4 regions of the Streptomyces sp. NPDC005863 genome follow, and region 1 is predicted to be linked to each of the others. Evidence: riboswitches for the same ligand, from Rfam matches in the RefSeq annotation. Region 1 holds a riboswitch; each other region holds the start of a gene.

What was found. A riboswitch is a leader RNA that binds a small molecule or an ion and turns the genes downstream of it on or off. The one in region 1 is predicted to bind cyclic di-AMP.
Positions count from the first base shown of each region.
Region 2: another riboswitch for cyclic di-AMP. It lies ahead of ACFYO9_RS23240 (transglycosylase family protein); the one in region 1 lies ahead of ACFYO9_RS04805 (NlpC/P60 family protein).
Region 3: another riboswitch for cyclic di-AMP. It lies ahead of ACFYO9_RS25745 (M23 family metallopeptidase); the one in region 1 lies ahead of ACFYO9_RS04805 (NlpC/P60 family protein).
Region 4: another riboswitch for cyclic di-AMP. It lies ahead of ACFYO9_RS20970 (M23 family metallopeptidase); the one in region 1 lies ahead of ACFYO9_RS04805 (NlpC/P60 family protein).

Region 1 is NZ_JBIAII010000001.1:1,116,756-1,121,618, reverse strand. It holds gene ACFYO9_RS04810 (hypothetical protein) at 200-553, shown strand; gene ACFYO9_RS04805 (NlpC/P60 family protein) at 650-1,879, opposite strand; cyclic di-AMP (ydaO/yuaA leader) riboswitch at 1,887-2,044, opposite strand; gene ACFYO9_RS04800 (ATP-dependent DNA helicase) at 2,325-4,863, shown strand, end outside.
Region 2 is NZ_JBIAII010000006.1:388,823-393,685, reverse strand. It holds gene eno (phosphopyruvate hydratase) at 1-1,250, opposite strand, end outside; gene ACFYO9_RS23240 (transglycosylase family protein) at 1,559-2,278, opposite strand; cyclic di-AMP (ydaO/yuaA leader) riboswitch at 2,283-2,452, opposite strand; gene ACFYO9_RS23235 (transglycosylase family protein) at 2,681-3,760, opposite strand; gene ACFYO9_RS23230 (cytochrome P450) at 3,900-4,863, opposite strand, start outside.
Region 3 is NZ_JBIAII010000007.1:423,279-428,141, forward strand. It holds gene ACFYO9_RS25730 (alginate lyase family protein) at 1-493, shown strand, start outside; tRNA gene ACFYO9_RS25735 (tRNA-Met) at 586-659, shown strand; gene ACFYO9_RS25740 (PP2C family protein-serine/threonine phosphatase) at 856-1,998, shown strand; cyclic di-AMP (ydaO/yuaA leader) riboswitch at 2,220-2,403, shown strand; gene ACFYO9_RS25745 (M23 family metallopeptidase) at 2,415-3,494, shown strand; gene ACFYO9_RS25750 (aldo/keto reductase) at 3,657-4,601, shown strand; gene ACFYO9_RS25755 (PrsW family intramembrane metalloprotease) at 4,610-4,863, opposite strand, start outside.
Region 4 is NZ_JBIAII010000005.1:424,214-429,076, forward strand. It holds gene ACFYO9_RS20955 (GNAT family N-acetyltransferase) at 1-6, opposite strand, end outside; gene ACFYO9_RS20960 (HPr family phosphocarrier protein) at 162-443, shown strand; gene ACFYO9_RS20965 (GntR family transcriptional regulator) at 626-1,336, opposite strand; gene ACFYO9_RS20970 (M23 family metallopeptidase) at 1,547-2,350, opposite strand; cyclic di-AMP (ydaO/yuaA leader) riboswitch at 2,363-2,525, opposite strand; gene ACFYO9_RS20975 (pitrilysin family protein) at 2,726-4,111, opposite strand; gene ACFYO9_RS20980 (pitrilysin family protein) at 4,108-4,863, opposite strand, start outside.

The DNA.
Region 1 (4,863 bases):
GTCACGGGTTGGTGACGGATTGTGCGGAACCGACGGAAGTGGGCGCCTGAACGACCGACTGTGACCGGGTCGCCCGGCCGCGGGCGCCTGCTTCGAACGCGGCTGTGACCGATGGCTCGATTGCGCCGCAGCCGTGAGGGAGCGGTGGTACGGGGGTGGCTGCCGGGAGCCGTGGGCGACCGGGCTAGGCTCCGGCCCCATGGACCTACTCATCCATCTCTTCGTCGGCCTGCACATCATCGGCATCGCCTCGCTCCTGGGCGGTTTCCTCACCCAGATGAAGCAGATGGGCCAGGGTGCCGCCCGTTTCAGCCCCGCGATGCTGCACGGCGCGCTCGTGATGCTCGTCACCGGTGTGGTCCTGGTGGGCCTCAACCAGGCGGACGACAACGCGGTCAACAACCTCAAGATCGGCATCAAGCTGGCCCTGCTGATCGTGATCCTCGCGCTGGTCTACGTGAAGCGGGACGAGGAGAAGATCGAGAAGCCGCTCTTCGGTGCGGTCGGCCTGCTGACCGTGGCGAACATCTTCATCGCGGTGCTCTGGACCTGAGGCGAGGCTCTGGACCTGAGGGCTGGCCCTCCAGCCGTCGCGTACGTGTGGCCCGCATCCCCCCGGGATGCGGGCCACACGCGCGTGGGGGTGCGGTTACGCGGGGCGCACCACACTGTGGATCGGCATGTAGTAGATCGACTCGACGCGGACGTTCGCGCCCGGCTTCGGGGCGTGGATCATCTTGCCGTTGCCGATGTAGATCCCGACGTGGCTGATGTCGTCGTAGAAGAACACCAGGTCACCGGGTTTGGCGTCGGCGGTCTTCACGGTCGTGCCGACCTTCACCTGGTCCCATGTGGTGCGCGGCAGGGAGATCCCCGCGGCCTTCCAGGCGTCCTGGGTGAGGCCGGAGCAGTCGTAGGAGTCGGGTCCGGTGGCGCCCCACACGTACGGCTTGCCGATCTGTGCCTCCGCGAAGTCGATGACCTTCGCGGCCTTCGTGGCGTAGCTGCCGTCCGTGCTCCCGGATCCCGTACCGGACCCCGTACCGGCATCTGAGCCCGCGCCGGTGCCCGGCCCCGAACCTGATCCGGACCCCGAACCGGAACCGGAGTCGCCCTTCCCCTGTTCCTTCTCCCGCTGCGCGGCCTCCTCCGCCTTGCGCTTGCGCTCCGCCTCCGCGGCCTGCTCGCGGGCCAGCTTCTCGGCCTTGCGCTTGGCCTCCTGCTTCTTCTTCCGCTCGATCTCCGCCAGCCGCGCCTTCTCCTGGGCGGTGAGGTTCGAGAGGAGCTCGCGCGCGTGGCCCAGCTTCCGCTGGACGGTCTGCTTGCTGGTCTTGAGGTCGTCCCGCGCGTCGCTCAGGGTCTTGAGGCTCGTCGCGGCCTTCGTGCGCTGCTTGGTCGCCGACGCCTGCTCCGCCTCGTACGCGTCGACCGCCTTCTTCTGGCGCGTGGTCAGCCGGTCCGTGAGGTGGTTCTGGTCGAAGTAGCCCTGCGGGTCGTTGGCGAGCATCATCGTCGCCGTCTCGGAGACGGCACCGGTGCGGTACTGCGCGGCGGCGAACGAGCCGAGTTCCTTACGCGCGTCGTTCAGCTTGTCGGCGCGCGCGGCCACGTCGTCGAGCAGGCGGTCGACCTTCTTGCGCTGCTTGTCGGAGCGCTCCTTGGCCGCGTTGTACTTCTGGGTGGCCACGCCGGCCTGCTGATAGAGCTCGTCGACCTTCTTCTGGACCTCTTCGAGGCTGGGCTTCGCCGGTGTGGAGGGCGCTGCCTGCGCGCTCTGCGAGAGGAGGGCGACGGAGGTGAGGGCCGCCGTCGTGATGCCGAGGGCGGGGGTCGTGCGGAGTGCGGATGCCCGGGTCCGCGGCTTGCGGTGCGACGCCAAGGGAGGCGACTCCTTCCGTAGACCGCCTACCGGGTTAGCTGTCGGGTTCGGGCGGCTGGTCCGGAAGGTTGCCCTACGGTCCCGTACTGCGTACGGGACTGATTCACCCCAAGTTTTACGGTGGGTCCCCGGCTCCGAGCACGTCGGACTCGGCGGAGGCCACCCGTTCCCGGCGGGGTTCGCCGGTGGGGGACGAGAGGCCCGCGGAGCACGCTAGCCAACTCGTGTGGCCCGTGTGAAGGTTGATGTTCGTTATGCCCGATACATTTTCGTGACTTTGCGCGAGGCCCGGTGCGAACATCGGAATGGTACGCACCGGCAAATGCGGAGCGTGATCGTCCGCGGGCGTGGGGTAGCCGGGCGGGGCGGTCGGCCGGGTGGCCGGGCGAGAGGTGACCGGAACCCGCAGCGGGTTGTCAGTGGGGCCGCCTAGACTCGGGAGGCGATGAGCAGCCTCTTTGATGACAGCTTCCTGGCGGACCTGCAGCCCTCCCGGGCCACGGACGAAGCGACCCCGCCGCCGCCCGAGGACAGCGCTCCGGAGCCCATTCCGGACGACCTGTTCGACGGGAAGTTCGACGCGCCCATGACCCGGGAGACGCACTACCGCGACGGTGCCCCCCGCCCGGTCATCGACCCGGCGTCGCTCCTGGACGGGCTGAACGAGAACCAGCGCGCGGCCGTCGTGCACGCCGGCGCGCCGCTGCTCATCGTCGCCGGCGCCGGCTCCGGCAAGACCCGCGTGCTGACCCACCGCATCGCGTACCTGCTCGCCGAGCGCGGTGTGCACCCCGGCCAGATCCTCGCGATCACCTTCACGAACAAGGCCGCGGGCGAGATGAAGGAGCGCGTCGAGCAGCTCGTGGGCCCGCGGGCGAACGCGATGTGGGTGTCGACCTTCCACAGCGCCTGCGTCCGCATCCTGCGCCGCGAGTACAAGAAGCTGGGCTTCACCTCCTCCTTCTCGATCTACGACGCCGCGGACTCCAAGCGGCTGATGGCCCTGGTCTGCCGTGACCTGGATCTCGATCCGAAGAAGTTCCCGCCGAAGTCCTTCAGCGCCAAGATCTCCAACCTGAAGAACGAGCTGATCGACGAGGAGGACTTCGCGGGCCGGGCGGCCGACGGCTTCGACAAGACCCTCGCCGAGGCCTACGCGATGTACCAGTCGCGCCTCCGCGAGGCGAACGCGCTGGACTTCGACGACCTGATCATGACGACGGTCCACCTGCTCCGCGCCTTCCCGGACGTTGCCGAGCACTACCGCCGCCGCTTCCGGCACGTCATGGTCGACGAGTACCAGGACACCAACCACGCGCAGTACGCGCTGGTGCGCGAGCTGGTCGGCCCCTCCGGAGGCGAGGGCGACGACCCCGCCGAGCTGTGCGTGGTGGGCGACGCCGACCAGTCGATCTACGCCTTCCGCGGCGCCACGATCCGCAACATCCTCCAGTTCGAGGAGGACTACACCGACGCGACGACGATCCTCCTGGAGCAGAACTACCGCTCCACGCAGACGATCCTCACCGCCGCGAACGCGGTCATCGAGCGGAACGAAAGCCGCCGCCCGAAGAACCTGTGGACCAACCAGGGCGCGGGCGCGCGCATCACCGGATACGTCGCCGACACGGAGCACGACGAGGCACAGTTCGTCGCCGACGAGATCGACCGCCTCACGGACGCGGGCGACGCCAAGGCCGGCGACGTGGCGATCTTCTACCGGACGAACGCCCAGTCCCGTGTCTTCGAAGAGATCTTCATCCGCGTCGGCCTGCCCTACAAGGTCGTCGGCGGCGTCCGCTTCTACGAGCGCAAGGAGGTCCGCGATGTGCTGGCCTACCTGCGCGTTCTCGCCAACCCCGAGGACGCGGTCCCGCTGCGCCGCATCCTCAACGTGCCCAAGCGGGGCATCGGCGACCGCGCCGAGGCGATGATCGACGCGCTCTCGCAGCGCGAGAAGATCTCCTTCCCGCAGGCGCTGCGCCGCGTCGACGAGGCGTACGGCATGGCGGCCCGCTCGGCCAACGCCGTCAAGCGGTTCAACACGCTCATGGAGGAGCTGCGGACGGTCGTCGAGTCCGGCGCGGGACCGGCCGTCGTCCTGGAGGCCGTCCTCGAACGCACCGGCTACCTCGCCGAGTTGCAGGCCTCGACCGACCCGCAGGACGAGACACGCATCGAGAACCTCCAGGAACTTGCCGCGGTGGCCCTGGAGTTCGAGCAGGACAACAGCCAGGCGGGGCAGCAGGGCGACGCCCAGGCGCAGGGCGACGGCCAGGCGCAGGGCGCAGGCCCGGCGGAAGGTGACCAGGCCGAGGGTGACGAGGGGGCCGCCGCCGCTCCGGCCGGGACGCTCTCCGACTTCCTGGAGCGTGTCGCCCTGGTCGCCGACTCCGACCAGATCCCCGACGAGGAGGACGACGGCTCCGGAGTCATCACCCTGATGACGCTGCACACCGCCAAGGGCCTCGAGTTCCCCGTGGTCTTCCTGACCGGCATGGAGGACGGCGTGTTCCCGCACATGCGCTCCCTCGGGCAGGTCAAGGAGCTGGAGGAGGAGCGCCGGCTCGCGTACGTGGGCATCACGCGCGCGCGTGAACGGCTCTATCTGACGCGGTCCTCGATGCGCAGCGCCTGGGGCCAGCCGTCGTACAACCCGCCGTCGCGCTTCCTCGAGGAGATCCCGGACACCCACCTGGACTGGAAGCGGACGGGCTCCATCGGCGCCCCGGCGTCGTCCGGTTCCGGCGGATCGGGACCGGCCGGGGGCATCGCCTCGTCGCTGTCGTCCTCGCGCTCGCGGGCCGGCGGCGCACAGGGCTTCGCCACCCGCCGCGCCACGGAGAAGCCGGTGGTCGCCCTGGCCGTCGGTGACCGGGTCACGCACGACCAGTTCGGCCTCGGCACGGTCGTCGGAGTGAAGGGCACGGGAGCGAACGCGGAGGCGACGGTCGACTTCGGCGAGCCCAAGCCGAAGCGGCTGC
Region 2 (4,863 bases), on a different contig from region 1:
CCGGCGTAGACGGCCGCGTCGTCGAGGATCTCCTCGATGCGCAGCAGCTGGTTGTACTTGGCGACGCGCTCGGAGCGGGCCGGGGCGCCGGTCTTGATCTGGCCGCAGTTGGTGGCGACGGCCAGGTCGGCGATGGTGACGTCCTCGGTCTCGCCGGAGCGGTGGGACATCATGCACTTGAAGCCGCTGCGCTGGGCCATCTCGACGGCGTCCAGGGTCTCGGTCAGCGAGCCGATCTGGTTGACCTTGACGAGCAGGGCGTTGGCCGAGTTCTCCTCGATGCCGCGGGCCAGGCGCTCGGGGTTGGTGACGAACAGGTCGTCGCCGACGAGCTGCACCTTGTCGCCGAGCTGCTCGGTGATGGTGTTCCAGCCGGCCCAGTCGTCCTCGAACAGCGGGTCCTCGATGGAGACCAGCGGGTACGAGGCGACGAGCTCCGCGTAGTACTCGGTCATCTCGGCGGCCGAGCGGGACTTGCCCTCGAACTCGTAGGAGCCGTCCTTGTAGAACTCGGACGCGGCGACGTCGAGGGCGAGCGCGATCTGCTCACCGGGGACGTAACCGGCCTGCTTGATGGCCTCCAGGATGAGGTCGAGCGCGGCGCGGTTGGAGTCCAGGTTCGGGGCGAAGCCGCCCTCGTCGCCGAGGCCGGTGGACAGGCCCTTCTCCTTCAGCACCTTCTTGAGGGTGTGGTAGACCTCGGTGCCCCAGCGCAGCGCCTCGGAGAACGACTCGGCGCCGATCGGCGCGATCATGAACTCCTGGATGTCGACGTTGGAGTCGGCGTGCGACCCGCCGTTCAGGATGTTCATCATCGGGACGGGCAGCAGGTGCGCGTTCGGACCGCCGAGGTAGCGGAACAGCGGCAGGTCGCTGGCCTCGGATGCGGCGTGCGCGACGGCGAGCGAGACGCCGAGGATGGCGTTGGCGCCGAGCGAGGCCTTGTTGTCGGTGGCGTCCAGGTCGAACATGGCCTGGTCGATCAGGCGCTGCTCGGTGGCGTCGTAGCCGACGAGCTCCGGGCCGATCTGCTCGATGACGGCGAGGACGGCCTTCTCGACACCCTTGCCCTGGTAACGGTTGGGGTCACCGTCACGGAGTTCGATGGCCTCGAAGGCACCGGTGGAGGCACCGGACGGAACGGCGGCACGACCGGTGCTGCCGTCGTCGAGGCCGACCTCGACCTCGACCGTGGGGTTGCCTCGGGAGTCCAGGATTTCCCGGGCTACGACGACGTCGATGGACGGCACGAGCATCTCCTTCTGGGATGTGACGCGTTTACGCGAGCCGCTTCGGCCCTGCGTCTCCTGAGCCTAACCGGCTCCGGGGCTTCAGCCAGCCGACCGCCCGTCCCGTGGGACGGACAAGAGGCGAAATCCCCGGGAAACAGGACGGAAGACCGCGTTTTACTCGCTGGTAGCGAACACGGCGGGGGCGGACATGGCCCCGCCCCGGTGCGTACGGGGGATACGCGCACCGGGGCGGGGAGCCCGTGGGGACGGGGTGGCCGTGCGTCCGCCGAGGCACGGCCGGGTGGGCCCCGAAGGGCCCGGGAGGCTCAGCTGAGGTGCAGCTGCTGGCCCGGGTAGATGAAGTCGGCGTCGTCGATGATGTCGCCGTTGAGCTTGTAGACCTTCTGCCAGCCGCCCTTGACGTGGTGCGACTGGGCGATCTTGGAGAGGGTGTCGCCGGACTCGACCTTGTACTCGCCGTCGCCCTTCTTGACCGTCTTGCCGGTCGGGGTCTCGACGGTCTTCTTGGACTCGGTCTGCGGCGTGGGCTGCGGCTTGGGCGCGGCCTGCTTCTGCTCCGGAGCGGCCTGCTGCTGCGTCTGCTGCGGCTGCGTCTGCTGCGGCTTCTGCTGCTGCGGGGCCTGCTCCTGCTGGCCGCCGCCGCTGCTGGGGGAGGCGCCCGAGAGGCCGACGCCGCAGGACGGCCAGGCACCCTTGCCCTGGCCCGCGAGGACCTTCTCGCCGATCTCGATCTGCTGGGCCTTGGAGGCCTTGTCGGCGGACGGCGCGTACTTGGTGCCGCCGTACGCGGCCCAGGTGGACGGCGAGAACTGCAGACCGCCCTGGAAACCGTTGCCGGTGTTGATGGACCAGTTGCCACCGGACTCGCACTGGGCGACGGCGTCCCACTCGGAGGCGGTGGCGGCGGAGGCCGAGCCGGCCGCCATCAGCGGAGCGGCGACGGCCGCGCCGGTCACACCGACGAGGGTGGCGACGCGCGTGGCCTTGGACGGACGACGGTGCTTGCCCTTGCTGGAAAGCAGCATGAGTTGATCCCCTACACCGACGCCTGCGAGGTGAGCTGTCGGGTTCGGGCCGATGTGGTTGCCCGGTCGCACTTCTCGAGTGCGACTTCACCCCTAGCCGTTCCCGTCCGTCTCGCGGCGCTCAGCCTCTCGGCTGCCCCACCCCTCAACGGACGGACCCGGCACAAACCTTGGGTCCCCCGCTCCTGCCCACGGCGCTCTTGAGCGACGACTGTTCCCGTCCGGCCGTTGGCAGGATTCGGCGTACCGACCGGCGGGGCCCACCAGTGGCGAGCGGTGACGACGGTAATCACGTCTTCCACACAATTTCAAAGACGATCAGGGCTTCTGAGACCCATGTCTCACTCGCGCCAAAGCGGACATACGACGCGAAGACCCCGCCCGACTCTTCGTCAACTACCGTTACTTTTCGCCCAGATCGAGGCTCTGACCGGGGAGGATGAGGTCCGGGTCGCCGCCGACGGTCTTCTTGTTCTCGGCGTAGAGCTCGTGCCAGCCGCCGTCGACGTCGAGGTCGTCCGCGATGAGCGAGAGGTTGTCCCCGGAGCGCACCGTGTACGTCCCGTCGGCGATGCCACCGTCACGGTCGGCGCCGCGCGACGCGTGCCGCCCCGGACGGTCGCCGCCGGCCCGCTCGCTCTCGTCGACGCCGCCGCGGTGGCGTCCCGCCGACGCGCCGTCCGAGCCCTCGGCGGGCGTGGTCGACCCCTCGGAGCCGGACGAAGCGGGGTCCTGCGACCCGGACTTGCCGTCGGCGTCCGCGTCATCCGCGTCATCCGCGTCGGCCTGGTCGCCCTTGCTGTCCTTGCCGTCCTTTTCGCCGGACTCGTCGTGATTCTTGTCTCGCGCGTCGTCGGCCGAGCCGGGCGTGTCGTCGTCCGCGGACGGTTCGCCGGCGTCCGAGGACGGGTCGGCCTTCTCGCCCTTGTCCTCGCCCTTGTCCTCGTCCGTGCCCTTGTTCTTGTCCGCGGAGTCCTCGGAACCCTCGGTGTCCTCGGAGTCCTTCGAACCGTCGGCCTTGTCGCTCCCGGTCGGGCCGGTGGAGTCGGACGTGTCGTCCGGGGTCTGCGGGAGGGGGGCTCCGGGGTCGACGTCGGCCGCGGCGCCGCCGTCGGTGAGACCGGCGATCGGCGCGCAGCTCGGCCAGGCGTCGGTGCCCTTGGCGTCCAGGACCTTCTCGGCGACGGCGATCTGCTGCGACTTGGAGGCCTGGTCGGCGCTGGGCGCGAACTCGAGGCCGCCGTGGGCCTCCCACGTGTCCTGGGAGAGCTGGAGCCCTCCGTAGTAACCGTTGCCCGGGTCGGCGCTCCACGCGCCGCCGCTCTCGCACTGGGCGAGCTTGTCCCACGTGGCCGTGTCGGCCGCGCTCGCGCTGGTGGCGGCGAGCAGCGGGATGGCGATGGCTGATCCGGTGACGCCTGCCGCGACGATGAGAGCCGGGGCCTGGCGGGGGCGTCGGTGACGACCATGACCGGAGAGCATGCGGTTGCCTTTCAGGAGACTGCGGCGACAACTGGGGCGCCCGGGGGCGCTCAAGTCGTCGTGAACGTAGCCGCAGTCGAACGCTTGTCACAAGTCGATGCAGCGGAGATCACGTGAACATCACAGTCGTGACGGCCCGTCAGTCACGGCCCTGGGGCTGTGCGTCCGTGAACTCCACCGGCAGCGTGCGCAGTCCCCGCATGATCAGTCCGCCACGCCACCGCAAATCGGCGGGATCCGCCGCGAGTTGCAGGTCGGGAAGGCGCCGCAGCAGCGTCGCGAGGGCGGTCCGGCCTTCGAGCCTGGCCAGCGGTGCGCCGAGGCAGTAGTGGATGCCGTGGCCGTATCCGAGGTGCTGATTGTCACGGCGGGAGAGGTCCAGGGTGTCGGCCCGTTCGAAGCGGTCGGGGTCGCGGTCCGCGGCGGCGAGGACGACGAGGACGGGGTCGCCCGCGGCGATGTCCTGGCCGCCGATGCGGACCGCCTCCGTCGCGTACCGCCAGGTGGCGAGCTCGACGGGGCCGTCGTAGCGCAGCAGTTCCTCGACGCCGGTCTCCAGGAGCCCGGTGTCGCCCTCGGCGAGCGCCCGCTGCAGCCGCGCGCGCTGCTCGGGGTGGGTGAGGAGTGCGTACAGGCCGTTGCCGATGAGGTTGACGGTGGTCTCGAAGCCGGCGAAGAGCAGGATGAAGGCCATGGCGGCGGCCTCGTTCTCGGTGAGGTGCTCGCCGTGGTCGGAGGCCTTGATGAGGCCGGAGATGAGGTCGTCGCCGGGGTCGAGGCGCTTTCGGTGGATGAGCTCGGCGAGGTAGCCGCGCATCTTCTTCACGGACCGGGCCACGCCGCCGCGGGGCCCGCCGCCGTGCCGGATCATCATGCCCGCCCAGTCGCGGAAGTCGTCCTGGTCCTCGCGGGGGACGCCGAGCAGGTCGCAGATGGCGTAGATGGGGAGCGGGAAGGCGAACTCGTGGATGAGGTCGGCCGTGCCGCGGGAGTCGCCGCTCCTGGCGACGATCGCGTCGATGAGCTGGTCCGTCAGTTCCTGCACCCGGGGCGCGAAGGCGGCCACGCGGCGCGGCGTGAACGCCTTGGAGACGAGTCGGCGC
Region 3 (4,863 bases), on a different contig from region 1:
TACGCGCGTGCCCGCGTACTTCTACCTGGAGTCCGACGGGAAGCTGCCCGTCTCCCCGGAGGGCAGCGGCATCGACACCGCCCCCGAGCTGCGGAGGTACTGGTTCGGGCAGGGCACCTTCGTCGACGGCATCTCCCAGGAGACCTGCCGCAACTTCAAGCACGCCAGTTACTCGCTGGCCGCCACCGCGCACATGGCGGAGACCGCCCGCCACCAGGGCGTCGACCTGTACGGGGAGGTCCAGGACCGGCTGCGGGCCGCCTTCGAGTTCCACTCCCGGTACCAGCTGGGCGAGAAGGCGCCGGGCTGGCTCTGCGGCGGCCGGGTGCAGCGTGACATGGGGCCCGACACGGAGGTCGGCCTCAACCATCTGCGGGGCCGGCTGCACCTGGACATGCCGCAGACCGAACGGTTCACCGAGCAGCGGCGTCCCGAGGGCACGGACGGGCTCTTCGTCGCCTGGGAGACGCTCACGCACGCGGAGAACCCGTAGGGGCGGCACCGGGTGCCCGTAGGGCGGCTGCGGCGGGCGCGGGGAAGTGGTTCGACGCACCCCTCCGCATGGCGTAGTGTTGTGTTCACCGACGCGGGGTGGAGCAGCTCGGTAGCTCGCTGGGCTCATAACCCAGAGGTCGCAGGTTCAAATCCTGTCCCCGCTACTGAAGGCCCAGGGCCGGAAGCATCAGCTTCCGGCCCTGGGTTTTTTTCGGTCCCCTTGCTCCTTTGCTCCCTCGCTCCCCTACGGGTTTCGCCGCCCCGTAACCCGGTCGGCCCGCACCGGCTCGCCCCCGCTCCCCTCCGGGGGAACCCTGGACGGAGCGCGGTGATGGGCGCGGAGTCGGCGGGAGACAAGCGGTGGGGCAGCGAGGCGGAACCGGCGACAGGGGTGCCACCGCGCACGAGCGGACGTTCGTCCGCGCGCTCCCCCTGCTGCTGCTCCTCGTCGGGGTCGTGTACGACGTCTCGACCCCGCCCGAGTTCACCGCGGCGCCCCTCTTCACGGCCGCCCCGCTGATCGCCGCCCCCTTCTACTCGCTCCTGAGCACCGTCCTGACCGGCGCCGCCGCCACCGCCGCCGTCCTCGTCCTGCACTTCGGGAACGTGGGCAGCAGCCACGTCGAGGCCGTCACCGAGGTGCTCACCGTGGTCACCGTCGCGGCCCTCGCGATCGTCATCAACCGTGTCGTGCGCCGCGGCAACGACCGGCTCGCCAACGCCCGTTCCATCGCCGAGACGACCCAGCGCGCCGTGCTGCCCGAGCCGGACCCGCGGATCGGGGGGCTCGACATCGCGGCGCGGTACGAGGCCGCGCAGGCCGACGCCTTCATCGGGGGCGATCTGTACGCCGTGCAGGACACCCCGCACGGGGTCCGGCTCATCGTCGGCGACGTACGGGGCAAGGGCATGGGTGCGGTCGCCGCGGTCGCCGTCGTCATCGGCGCCTTCCGGGAGGCCGCCGAGCAGGAGGCCACCCTGGAGGCCGTGGCGCAGCGCCTGGAGCGGGCGCTGGCCCGCGAGGGCACCCGGCGCGACGGCCTCGACGCGTTCGAGGGCTTCACCACCGCCGTCCTCGCCGAGTTCCGGCACGCCGACGGCCGGGTCCGGCTGATCAACCGGGGGCACCCGTCCCCGCTGCTGCTGCGCGGCGACGGGCGGCTGTGCGTCATGTCGGCGAGCGAGCCCGCGCTGCCGCTCGGCATGGGCGATCTCGGCATGTGGCCGGACCGGGCCGACGAGACCGAGTTCCCGCCGGGCGCGACGCTGCTCTTCTACACGGACGGCCTGTCGGAGGCGCGGGACGCGGCGGGCGAGTTCTACGATCCCGCGACCCGGCTCGGCGGCCGGATCTTCCCCGGACGCGGGGGCCCGCGGGCGTTGCTCGCCGCGCTCGCGGAGGAGGTGCGGCGGCACACCGGGGGCCGGATGACGGACGACATGGCCCTGCTCGCGGTGCGCCGCCCGGTCGCCGGGGACCCCGACGTCACCACCGGTGACTGAAGTGCACCGCTCCGCATAACAACTGACGTTCCGTCAAGGGAATGTGAAATTCCGGTGTGGACCAAGGCGGGGTCAACTCGCCCCGTTCCGCCCCCGCGTGTCCCGGTACGTACGGCCGATCGGCGTTAACGATCAACCGGAACAGCTTGGAATACCGACCCGCTGTCTATTAACGTTCGATAACGCAGCGCGGTCGTCCCAGCCGTCACTAGAGGCGGCTCCGCGCGCACGCGCCTAATCCCGCAAGGGAGCCGGGGAACCACTAACTTGGGGTGAATCGGACCTCTGCCGCCCATGCACGCATGCCTCGATCCGGTCATGCGCGCACGCGCCGGCAGCTGCCCGTAGGAGACCTTCCTGCTCCGAACCCGTCAGCTAACCCGGTAGGCGAGAAGGAAGGAAAGGAGTGCGCCCCAGTGGCGTCCAACCGGCCTGCCCCCCAAGCCGTGTACATACCGAATGACGACGACTTCGGCGTGTACGACGAGGACTCCTTCGAGGAGTGGAACCCCACCGAGGATTCCGTCCGGCCCGTCCGCGGCAGGCACCGTGTGCACAAGAAGGGCGGCGGCGGGCTCGCCCGCAGCTCCACCGTCCTCGGCGTGGGCGTCATCGCCGCCGTCGGCGCGGGCGGCATCGCCACCGCTCAGGACGGCAAGCCGCCGGTCTCCATATCGATGCCCGACCTGCCGGGCGTGGACGCCGTCGCCGACTCGCTCCCCGAGGCCAAGTCCCTGCCGGGTGTGGGCTCGTTGCTGGCCGACGACTCCTCCGACGCCACGACGGCCGTCGCCGCGTCCGCCCCGCTCACCGCCGCCGGCGTCAGCTCCGTCGACGCCGAGCAGGGCACCACCGACGCGGGCGAGGCACTGCGCACCCGCATCATGCGGCAGGCCGAGAACCAGCAGCACCAGGCGGACACCGCCGTACGGACCGCCGCCGAGGACGCCGCCGTCAAGAAGGCCGCCGAAGAGGCCGCCGCCCAGCAGAAGACCGCCGAGAAGAAGGCGGACGCCGAGGCCGCCGCCAAGAAGAAGAAGGCGGAGGAGGCCCGCAAGGCCAAGGCCGAGGCCGCGCGCCTGGCCAAGCTCGCCAAGAGCTACGCCATCCCGACCTCCTCGTACACCCTCACCTCGCACTTCGGCGACGCCGGCGCCATGTGGTCCTCCGGCCACCACACCGGCCTCGACTTCGCCGCGCCGACGGGCACGCCGCTCAAGGCCGTGCACACCGGCACCGTCAAGGAGGCCGGCTGGGCGGGCGCGTACGGCTACCGCACCGTGCTCGAACTCGAGGACGGCACGGAGGTCTGGTACTGCCACCAGTCCTCGCTCAATGTCAGCGCGGGCCAGAAGGTCACCACCGGCGAGGTCATCGGCCGCGTCGGCGCGACCGGCAACGTCACCGGGCCGCACCTCCACATGGAGGTCCACACGCCCGACGGCACCGGGATCGACCCGCTCGGCTGGCTGCAGGGCAAGGGCCTGAACCCCTGAGGTATCCCTGAGGTATTCCTGAGGTCCGCGCCCCCGCGCCCCGCGCGGTCCGGGTCTCCGTACTCCGGCGGTCCTGGCGACATCCCCCCGACGCCAGGGCCGCCGGTCGGTCCGGTGGTGCGTGCACGGAATTCCGTTTCCGGTGTGCTTGTTGAGGTACGCATGACTCATCTGCGTACGCTCGGCTCCTCCGACCTCGAGGTCTTCCCGCTCTCCCTGGGCGGCAACGTCTTCGGCTGGACCGCCGACCGGGCGGCCTCCTTCGCCGTCCTCGACGCCTACACCGCCGCGGGCGGCAACTTCATCGACACCGCCGACGTCTACTCGGCCTGGGTGGACGGCAACCAGGGCGGTGAGTCCGAGACCCTCGTCGGCGAGTGGCTGGCCGAACGCGGCAACCGCTCCGACGTCGTCATCGCCACGAAGGTCGGCGCCCACCCCGAGTTCAAGGGACTCTCCCCGGCGACCGTCAAGGGCGGCATCGACGCGTCGCTGCGCCGCCTCGGCACCGACTACATCGACCTCTACTACACGCACTACGACGACCCGTCGGTCCCGGTGGAGGAGATCATCGGGACGCTCGACGGCCTGGTGCGGGACGGCAAGGTGCGCGCCATCGCCGCCTCCAACATCACCCCCGAGCGGCTCCAGGAATCCCTCGACCTCTCCGACCGCGAGGGCCTCGCGCGCTACGTCGCGCTGCAGCCGCACTACAACCTCGTCTCCCGCGACACCTACGAGGGCCCGCTCCAGGAGGTCGCCTCGCGCTCCGGCCTCGCGGCCGTCCCCTACTACGCGCTCGCGTCCGGCTTCCTCACCGGCAAGTACCGTCCGGGCGCGAAGGTGGAGAGCGCCCGCAGCGGCGGCGTCGCGCAATACGTGGGCAGCGAGCGGGGCGAGCGCGTCCTGACCGCGCTCGACGAGATCGCCGAGGCGCACGGGGCGCAGGTCGCGACCGTGGCGCTCGCCTGGCTGGCCGCGCAGCCCACGGTGGCGGCGCCGATCGCCTCCGCGCGCACGGTCGAGCAGCTGCCGGCGCTGCTCGCGGTGGCGGAGCTCGAGCTGACGCCGGCGGAGATCGCGCGGCTGACGGCTGCGTCCGCCTAGGACACGCCCTAGGAGCGGTAAGGGTTGTACGCGCCGTACGGGGTGGTCCCGTAAGGGGTGGCGGGGACGGGCGCTCCGTAAGGGGGGTGGCCGTACCCGCCGGAGGCCCCGTACGACCCGTAGGTCCCTGAGGCCCCGTACGTCCCGTAGGTCCCGGAGGCCCCGTACGTCCCGTAGGTCCCGGAGGCCCCGTACGTCCCGTAGGGGCCCGGTGGCAGCGGTCGCATCACCGGGGCCGTCGCCTGCGCCGCGTACGCCAGCG
Region 4 (4,863 bases), on a different contig from region 1:
CTGCATGGGGCCAGGGTACGGGTCGCGCGGCCGCTCGGGCCGGGGCAGGCTGGGACGGGTCGAACGGCCACCGGGACCAGGACGTATGTCCGACGGAGCACCCGTGACGGCATGAGACACTGGTCTAGACAAGTGTGAGACACCTGGAAGGGCAGCAACACATGGCTGAGCGCCGCGTCAACGTCGGCTGGGCCGAGGGCCTTCACGCCCGACCCGCCTCCATCTTCGTCCGCGCGGCCACGGCCGCCGGCGTTCCCGTGACGATCGCCAAGGCCGACGGCAACCCGGTCAACGCCGCGTCGATGCTCGCGGTGCTCGGCCTGGGCGCCCAGGGCGGCGAGGAGATCGTGCTCGCCTCCGACGCCGAGGGTGCCGACGCCGCCCTCGACCGGCTGGCGAAGCTCGTCGCGGAGGGGCTCGAGGAGCTTCCGGAGACGGTCTAGGACGCGTTCCTGGAAAACGTCGAAGGGGTCACCCGGAATATTCCGGGTGACCCCTTCGACGTTTTCCAGGCCTGACGTTCGACGCACTTCAGGACTGACGCCAAAAAGACAGATACCGGAATTCCCGCCTTTTCACTCAGTCCCCTCTTTTGCGAGGGTCTCCCTTTTATACGGCTCCTCCGTTAATTCCGGAGGCTCACCGTGTTGACGGCATGTTGCGGGTCCCTCACACCGCCGCGCCCCGCCCGCCGTGCGGGACGCAGCCGTTGGGCGGCCGCCGTCCGCTCGGCGTGCGCGGCGGCGAGCGTCCTGGCCCGTCCCGCGTCCTTGCGGGCCACCGCGTCGAGGATCGCGGCGTGTTCGGACCACGTCTCGGCCGGCGCCGCCGGGGACTCCACCACGTACATCCAGGCGACCTTGTGGCGGAGCTGGGTGAGCAGCGTGCCGAGGCCGGGGCTCGCGGACGCCTGGGCGAGCGTCTCGTGGAACCAGCCGCCCAGCGCCCGCAGGTCCTCCCCCAGGCCGCCTCTGGCGCGTTCCTGGCCCAGCCGGACGAGACCGCGCAGAACCTTCAGGTGCGCGTCGTCACGGCGCTGTGCGGCGCGTGCCGCGGCGAGCGGTTCGAGCAGCGACCGCATCTCCAGGAGGTCCGCGGCCTCCTGCTCCGTCGGTTCCGCGACGCACGCGCCCGCGTGCCTGCGCGTGACGACGAAACCCTCGGCCTCCAGGGTGCGCAGCGCCTCGCGTACGGGGACGCGCGAGACGCCGTAGCGGCGCGCGAGGAGCTCCTCGGTGAGCCGGCCGCCCCGCGCGTGGACTCCGGCGACGATGTCGTCCCGGATGGCCGTGCTGACCGAATGCGCAGGAATGCGCGTGACCGGACCTCCGCCCACTGACCGGACCTCCATTGAATTCCCCGCGCCCCGCCGTCGGCCGACGCTCGTCCGGTGACTCTATTGCAGAGTGCCGCGATTTCCGATGGCGTCCGGGAATTCATGGATATCTTTTGGCCACTGCGGGACGAGGCGCCGCCGCGGCAACGCGAAAGCCCCGGCTCATCAGGAGCCGGGGCTTTCGAAGCGGTGCTGTGGAATCCGCGTCCGTCAGACGTTGACGCCGTGTCCGCGCAGGTACGCGATGGGGTCGATGTCCGAGCCGTAGTCCGGGCCGGTGCGGGCCTCGAAGTGCAGGTGCGGGCCGCTGGCGTTTCCGGTGGCGCCGGAGATGCCTATCTGCTGGCCCGGGGTGACCGTCTGGCCGACGGAGACACCGAGGGAGGACATGTGGCCGTACTGGGTGTACGTGCCGTCGTTCATCTTGATGACCACGTTGTTGCCGTAGGCGCCGCCCCAGCCGGCCTCGACGACGGTGCCGGCGCCGACCGCGTGGACCGAGGTGCCGGACGCGGCGTGGAAGTCGATGCCGGTGTGGCTGCCGGAGGACCACATGGCGCCGCCGGTCTGGTAGCCCGTGGAGACGTACGAGCCGGAGATCGGGGCGACGTAGCTGTTCAGGCGCTTGCGCTCGGCCGCGCGGGCGGCGCGCTCCTTGGCCTCGCGCTCCTTCGCGGCCTTCGCCTTGGCCTCGGCCTCGGCCTTGCGCTTCTCCTCGGCGGCCTTCTTCTTGGCGGCCTCTTCGGCCTTCTGGGCGGCAGCGGCGTCGTCGGCGGCCTGGCGCTGGGCGGCCGCCTGCGCGTCGATGTTCTCGGCGAGCGAGTCGCCGACGGAGATGGCCTGGGTGAAGCCGGTGTGCTCGAGGGCCGCGTCATCGGCGGCGGCGAGCGCCGGACCGGCGAGGCCTCCGATGACACCGGTGGTGGTGAGCGCTGCGACGCCCGCGACGTTCGCGGTGGTACGCGTGAGGCGGCTCGGACGACGGTGCTTCCCGGTGGCACGGGTGAACGCCATGAAGCGGCTGATCCTTTCCTTCCCTCTCGCCTACCGGGTTAGCTGACGGGTTCGGAGCAGGAAGGTCTCCTACAGGTTCCTCGCCTCGCGGCAAGGTGCCCGATTCACCCCAGGGGACATGTGGGTCCCCGGCTCCCCTGGCTCGCGCCGTACGGGGACTCGGCGATGACTGTCCGGTGCCGCGGATGCGGCGTACTGCGCGACGAACAGCCGGACCGACGCTAAACGGGCGCACTTTCAATCGACAAACAGAACTCGACTTTTGTAGCGCACGCCACAGGGCAGACGGGCAACCTCCATATGAATTCGGACATATGAGGACCCTGGCGCCCGAAGCGGTCACCAGGGTCCTCATATGTCCGGCCTGACGGTCACTCAGCCGGTGACCACACTCACGTCACCGATCCCGAGGGCCCTGACGGGCTCCTCGATCTGCGCGGCGTCCCCGACGAGGACCGTCACCAGACGGTCCTCCGGGAAGGCGTTCACGACGGCAGCGGTGGCCTCCACGGTGCCGGTGGCCGCCAGCTGCCGGTACAGCTGCGCCTGGAAGTCGTCCGGCAGGTTCTGCTCGACCTGGTCGGCGAGGGTGGCCGCGACGGAGGCCGCCATCTCGTACTTGAGCGGGGCGACGCCCACCAGGTTCTGCACGGCGACGTCACGCTCGGCGTCGGTGAGCCCGTCGGCCGCGAGGGTGCGCAGCACCTTCCAGAGGTCGTCGAGCGCCGGGCCGGTGTTCGGGGTGTCCACGGAGCCGCTGATGGCGAGCATCGCGGCGCCCGTGCCGTCCGGCGCCGAACGCAGCACCTGGCCGAACGCCCTGACGCCGTAGGTGTATCCCTTCTCCTCGCGCAGGACGCGGTCCAGGCGCGAGGTGAGGGTGCCGCCCAGGCAGTACGTGCCGAGCACCTGGGCGGGCCAGACGCGGTCGTGCCGGTCGGGGCCGATGCGGCCGATCAGCAGCTGCGTCTGGACCGCTCCGGGGCGGTCCACGATGACGACGCGGCCGCGGTCGTCGGCGGTCACCGGCGGCACCGGGCGCGGCTCGCCCGCGGAGCCGGTCCAGGCGCCGACGGTGTCCGCGAGGACGGCGTCGAGGTCGGTGCCGGTCAGGTCGCCGACCACCACGAGGGTGGCCGTGGCGGGCCGGACGTGCTTCTCGTAGAAGGCCCGCACCGCCGCCGAGTCGATGGCGGTGACCGTCTCCTCGGTGCCCTGGCGCGGCCGCGACATGCGCGCGGTCGGCGGGAAGAGCTGCCGGGAGAGTTCCTTGGCGGCGCGCCGCGCGGGGTTGGCGGCCTCGTGCGGGATCTCGTCCAGGCGGTTGCGTACGAGCCGTTCGATCTCGCTGTCGGCGAAGGCCGGGGCCCGCAGCGCGTCGGCGAGCAGGCCGAGCGCCTTGGGGAGCCGGGAGACCGGAACCTCCAGGGAGACGCGGACCCCCGGGTGGTCGGCGTGCGCGTCGAGGGTCGCGCCGCAGCGGTCGAGCTCGGCGGCGAACTCCTCGGCGGAGTGCTTGTCGGTGCCCTCGTTGAAGGCCCTCGCCATGATCGTGGCGACGCCGTCGAGGCCCTCGGGCTCGGCGTCCAGGGGCGCTTCGAGGTGGATCTCGACGGCGACGACCTGCTGGCCGGGGCGGTGACAGCGCAGGACGGTGAGGCCGTTGGGCAGGGTGCCGCGCTGGGGGGCGGGGAAGGCCCAGGGCTTGGCCGTGCCCGCCTGGGGCTGGGGGTGGAACTGCATGGTCGCGGCCTCGGTCACTTCGCCGCCTCCTCTTCTTCCTCGTCGTCCGCGTCGGCGTCGGCCGGGGCCGTCGGCTCGTACACGAGCACCGCGCGGTTGTCCGGGCGCAGGCGGGCCTTGGCGACCTCCTGGACCTCCTCCGCGGTGACGTCGAGGACGCGCTGCACGGCGGTGAGGGCGAGCTGCGGGTCGCCGAACAGGACCGCGTACCGGCAGAGTTCGTCGGCGCGGCCCGCGACCGTGCCGAGCCGGTCGAGCCACTCGCGCTCCAACTGTGCCTGGGCGCGCTCCATCTCCTCCGCGGTGGGGCCCTCCGCGGCGAAGCGGGCGAGCTCCTCGTCGACGGCGGCCTCGATGACGGGCACCTCGACGTCGCCGGACGTCTTCACGTCCAGCCAGCCGAGCGACGGCGCGCCTGCGAGCCGCAGCAGGCCGAACCCGGCGGCGACCGCCGTACGGTCACGGCGCACCAGGCGGTTGTAGAGCCGGGAGGACTCGCCGCTGCCGAGGACGGTGAGGGCGATGTCGGCCGCGTCGCACGCGCGCGTGCCGTCCTCCGGGAGGCGGTAGGCGGCCATCAGGGCACGGGCCGGCACCTCCTCCTCGACGACCTCGCGCAGCTCCTCGCCGATGCGCTCCGGCAGAGAGCCGTCGCGCGGCGGCTGCTTGCCGTCGTGGCCCGGGATCGACCCGAAGTACTTCTCGACCCAGGCGAGCGTCTGCTCCGGGTCGATGTCGCCGACGACCGACAGGACGGCGTTGTTCGGCGC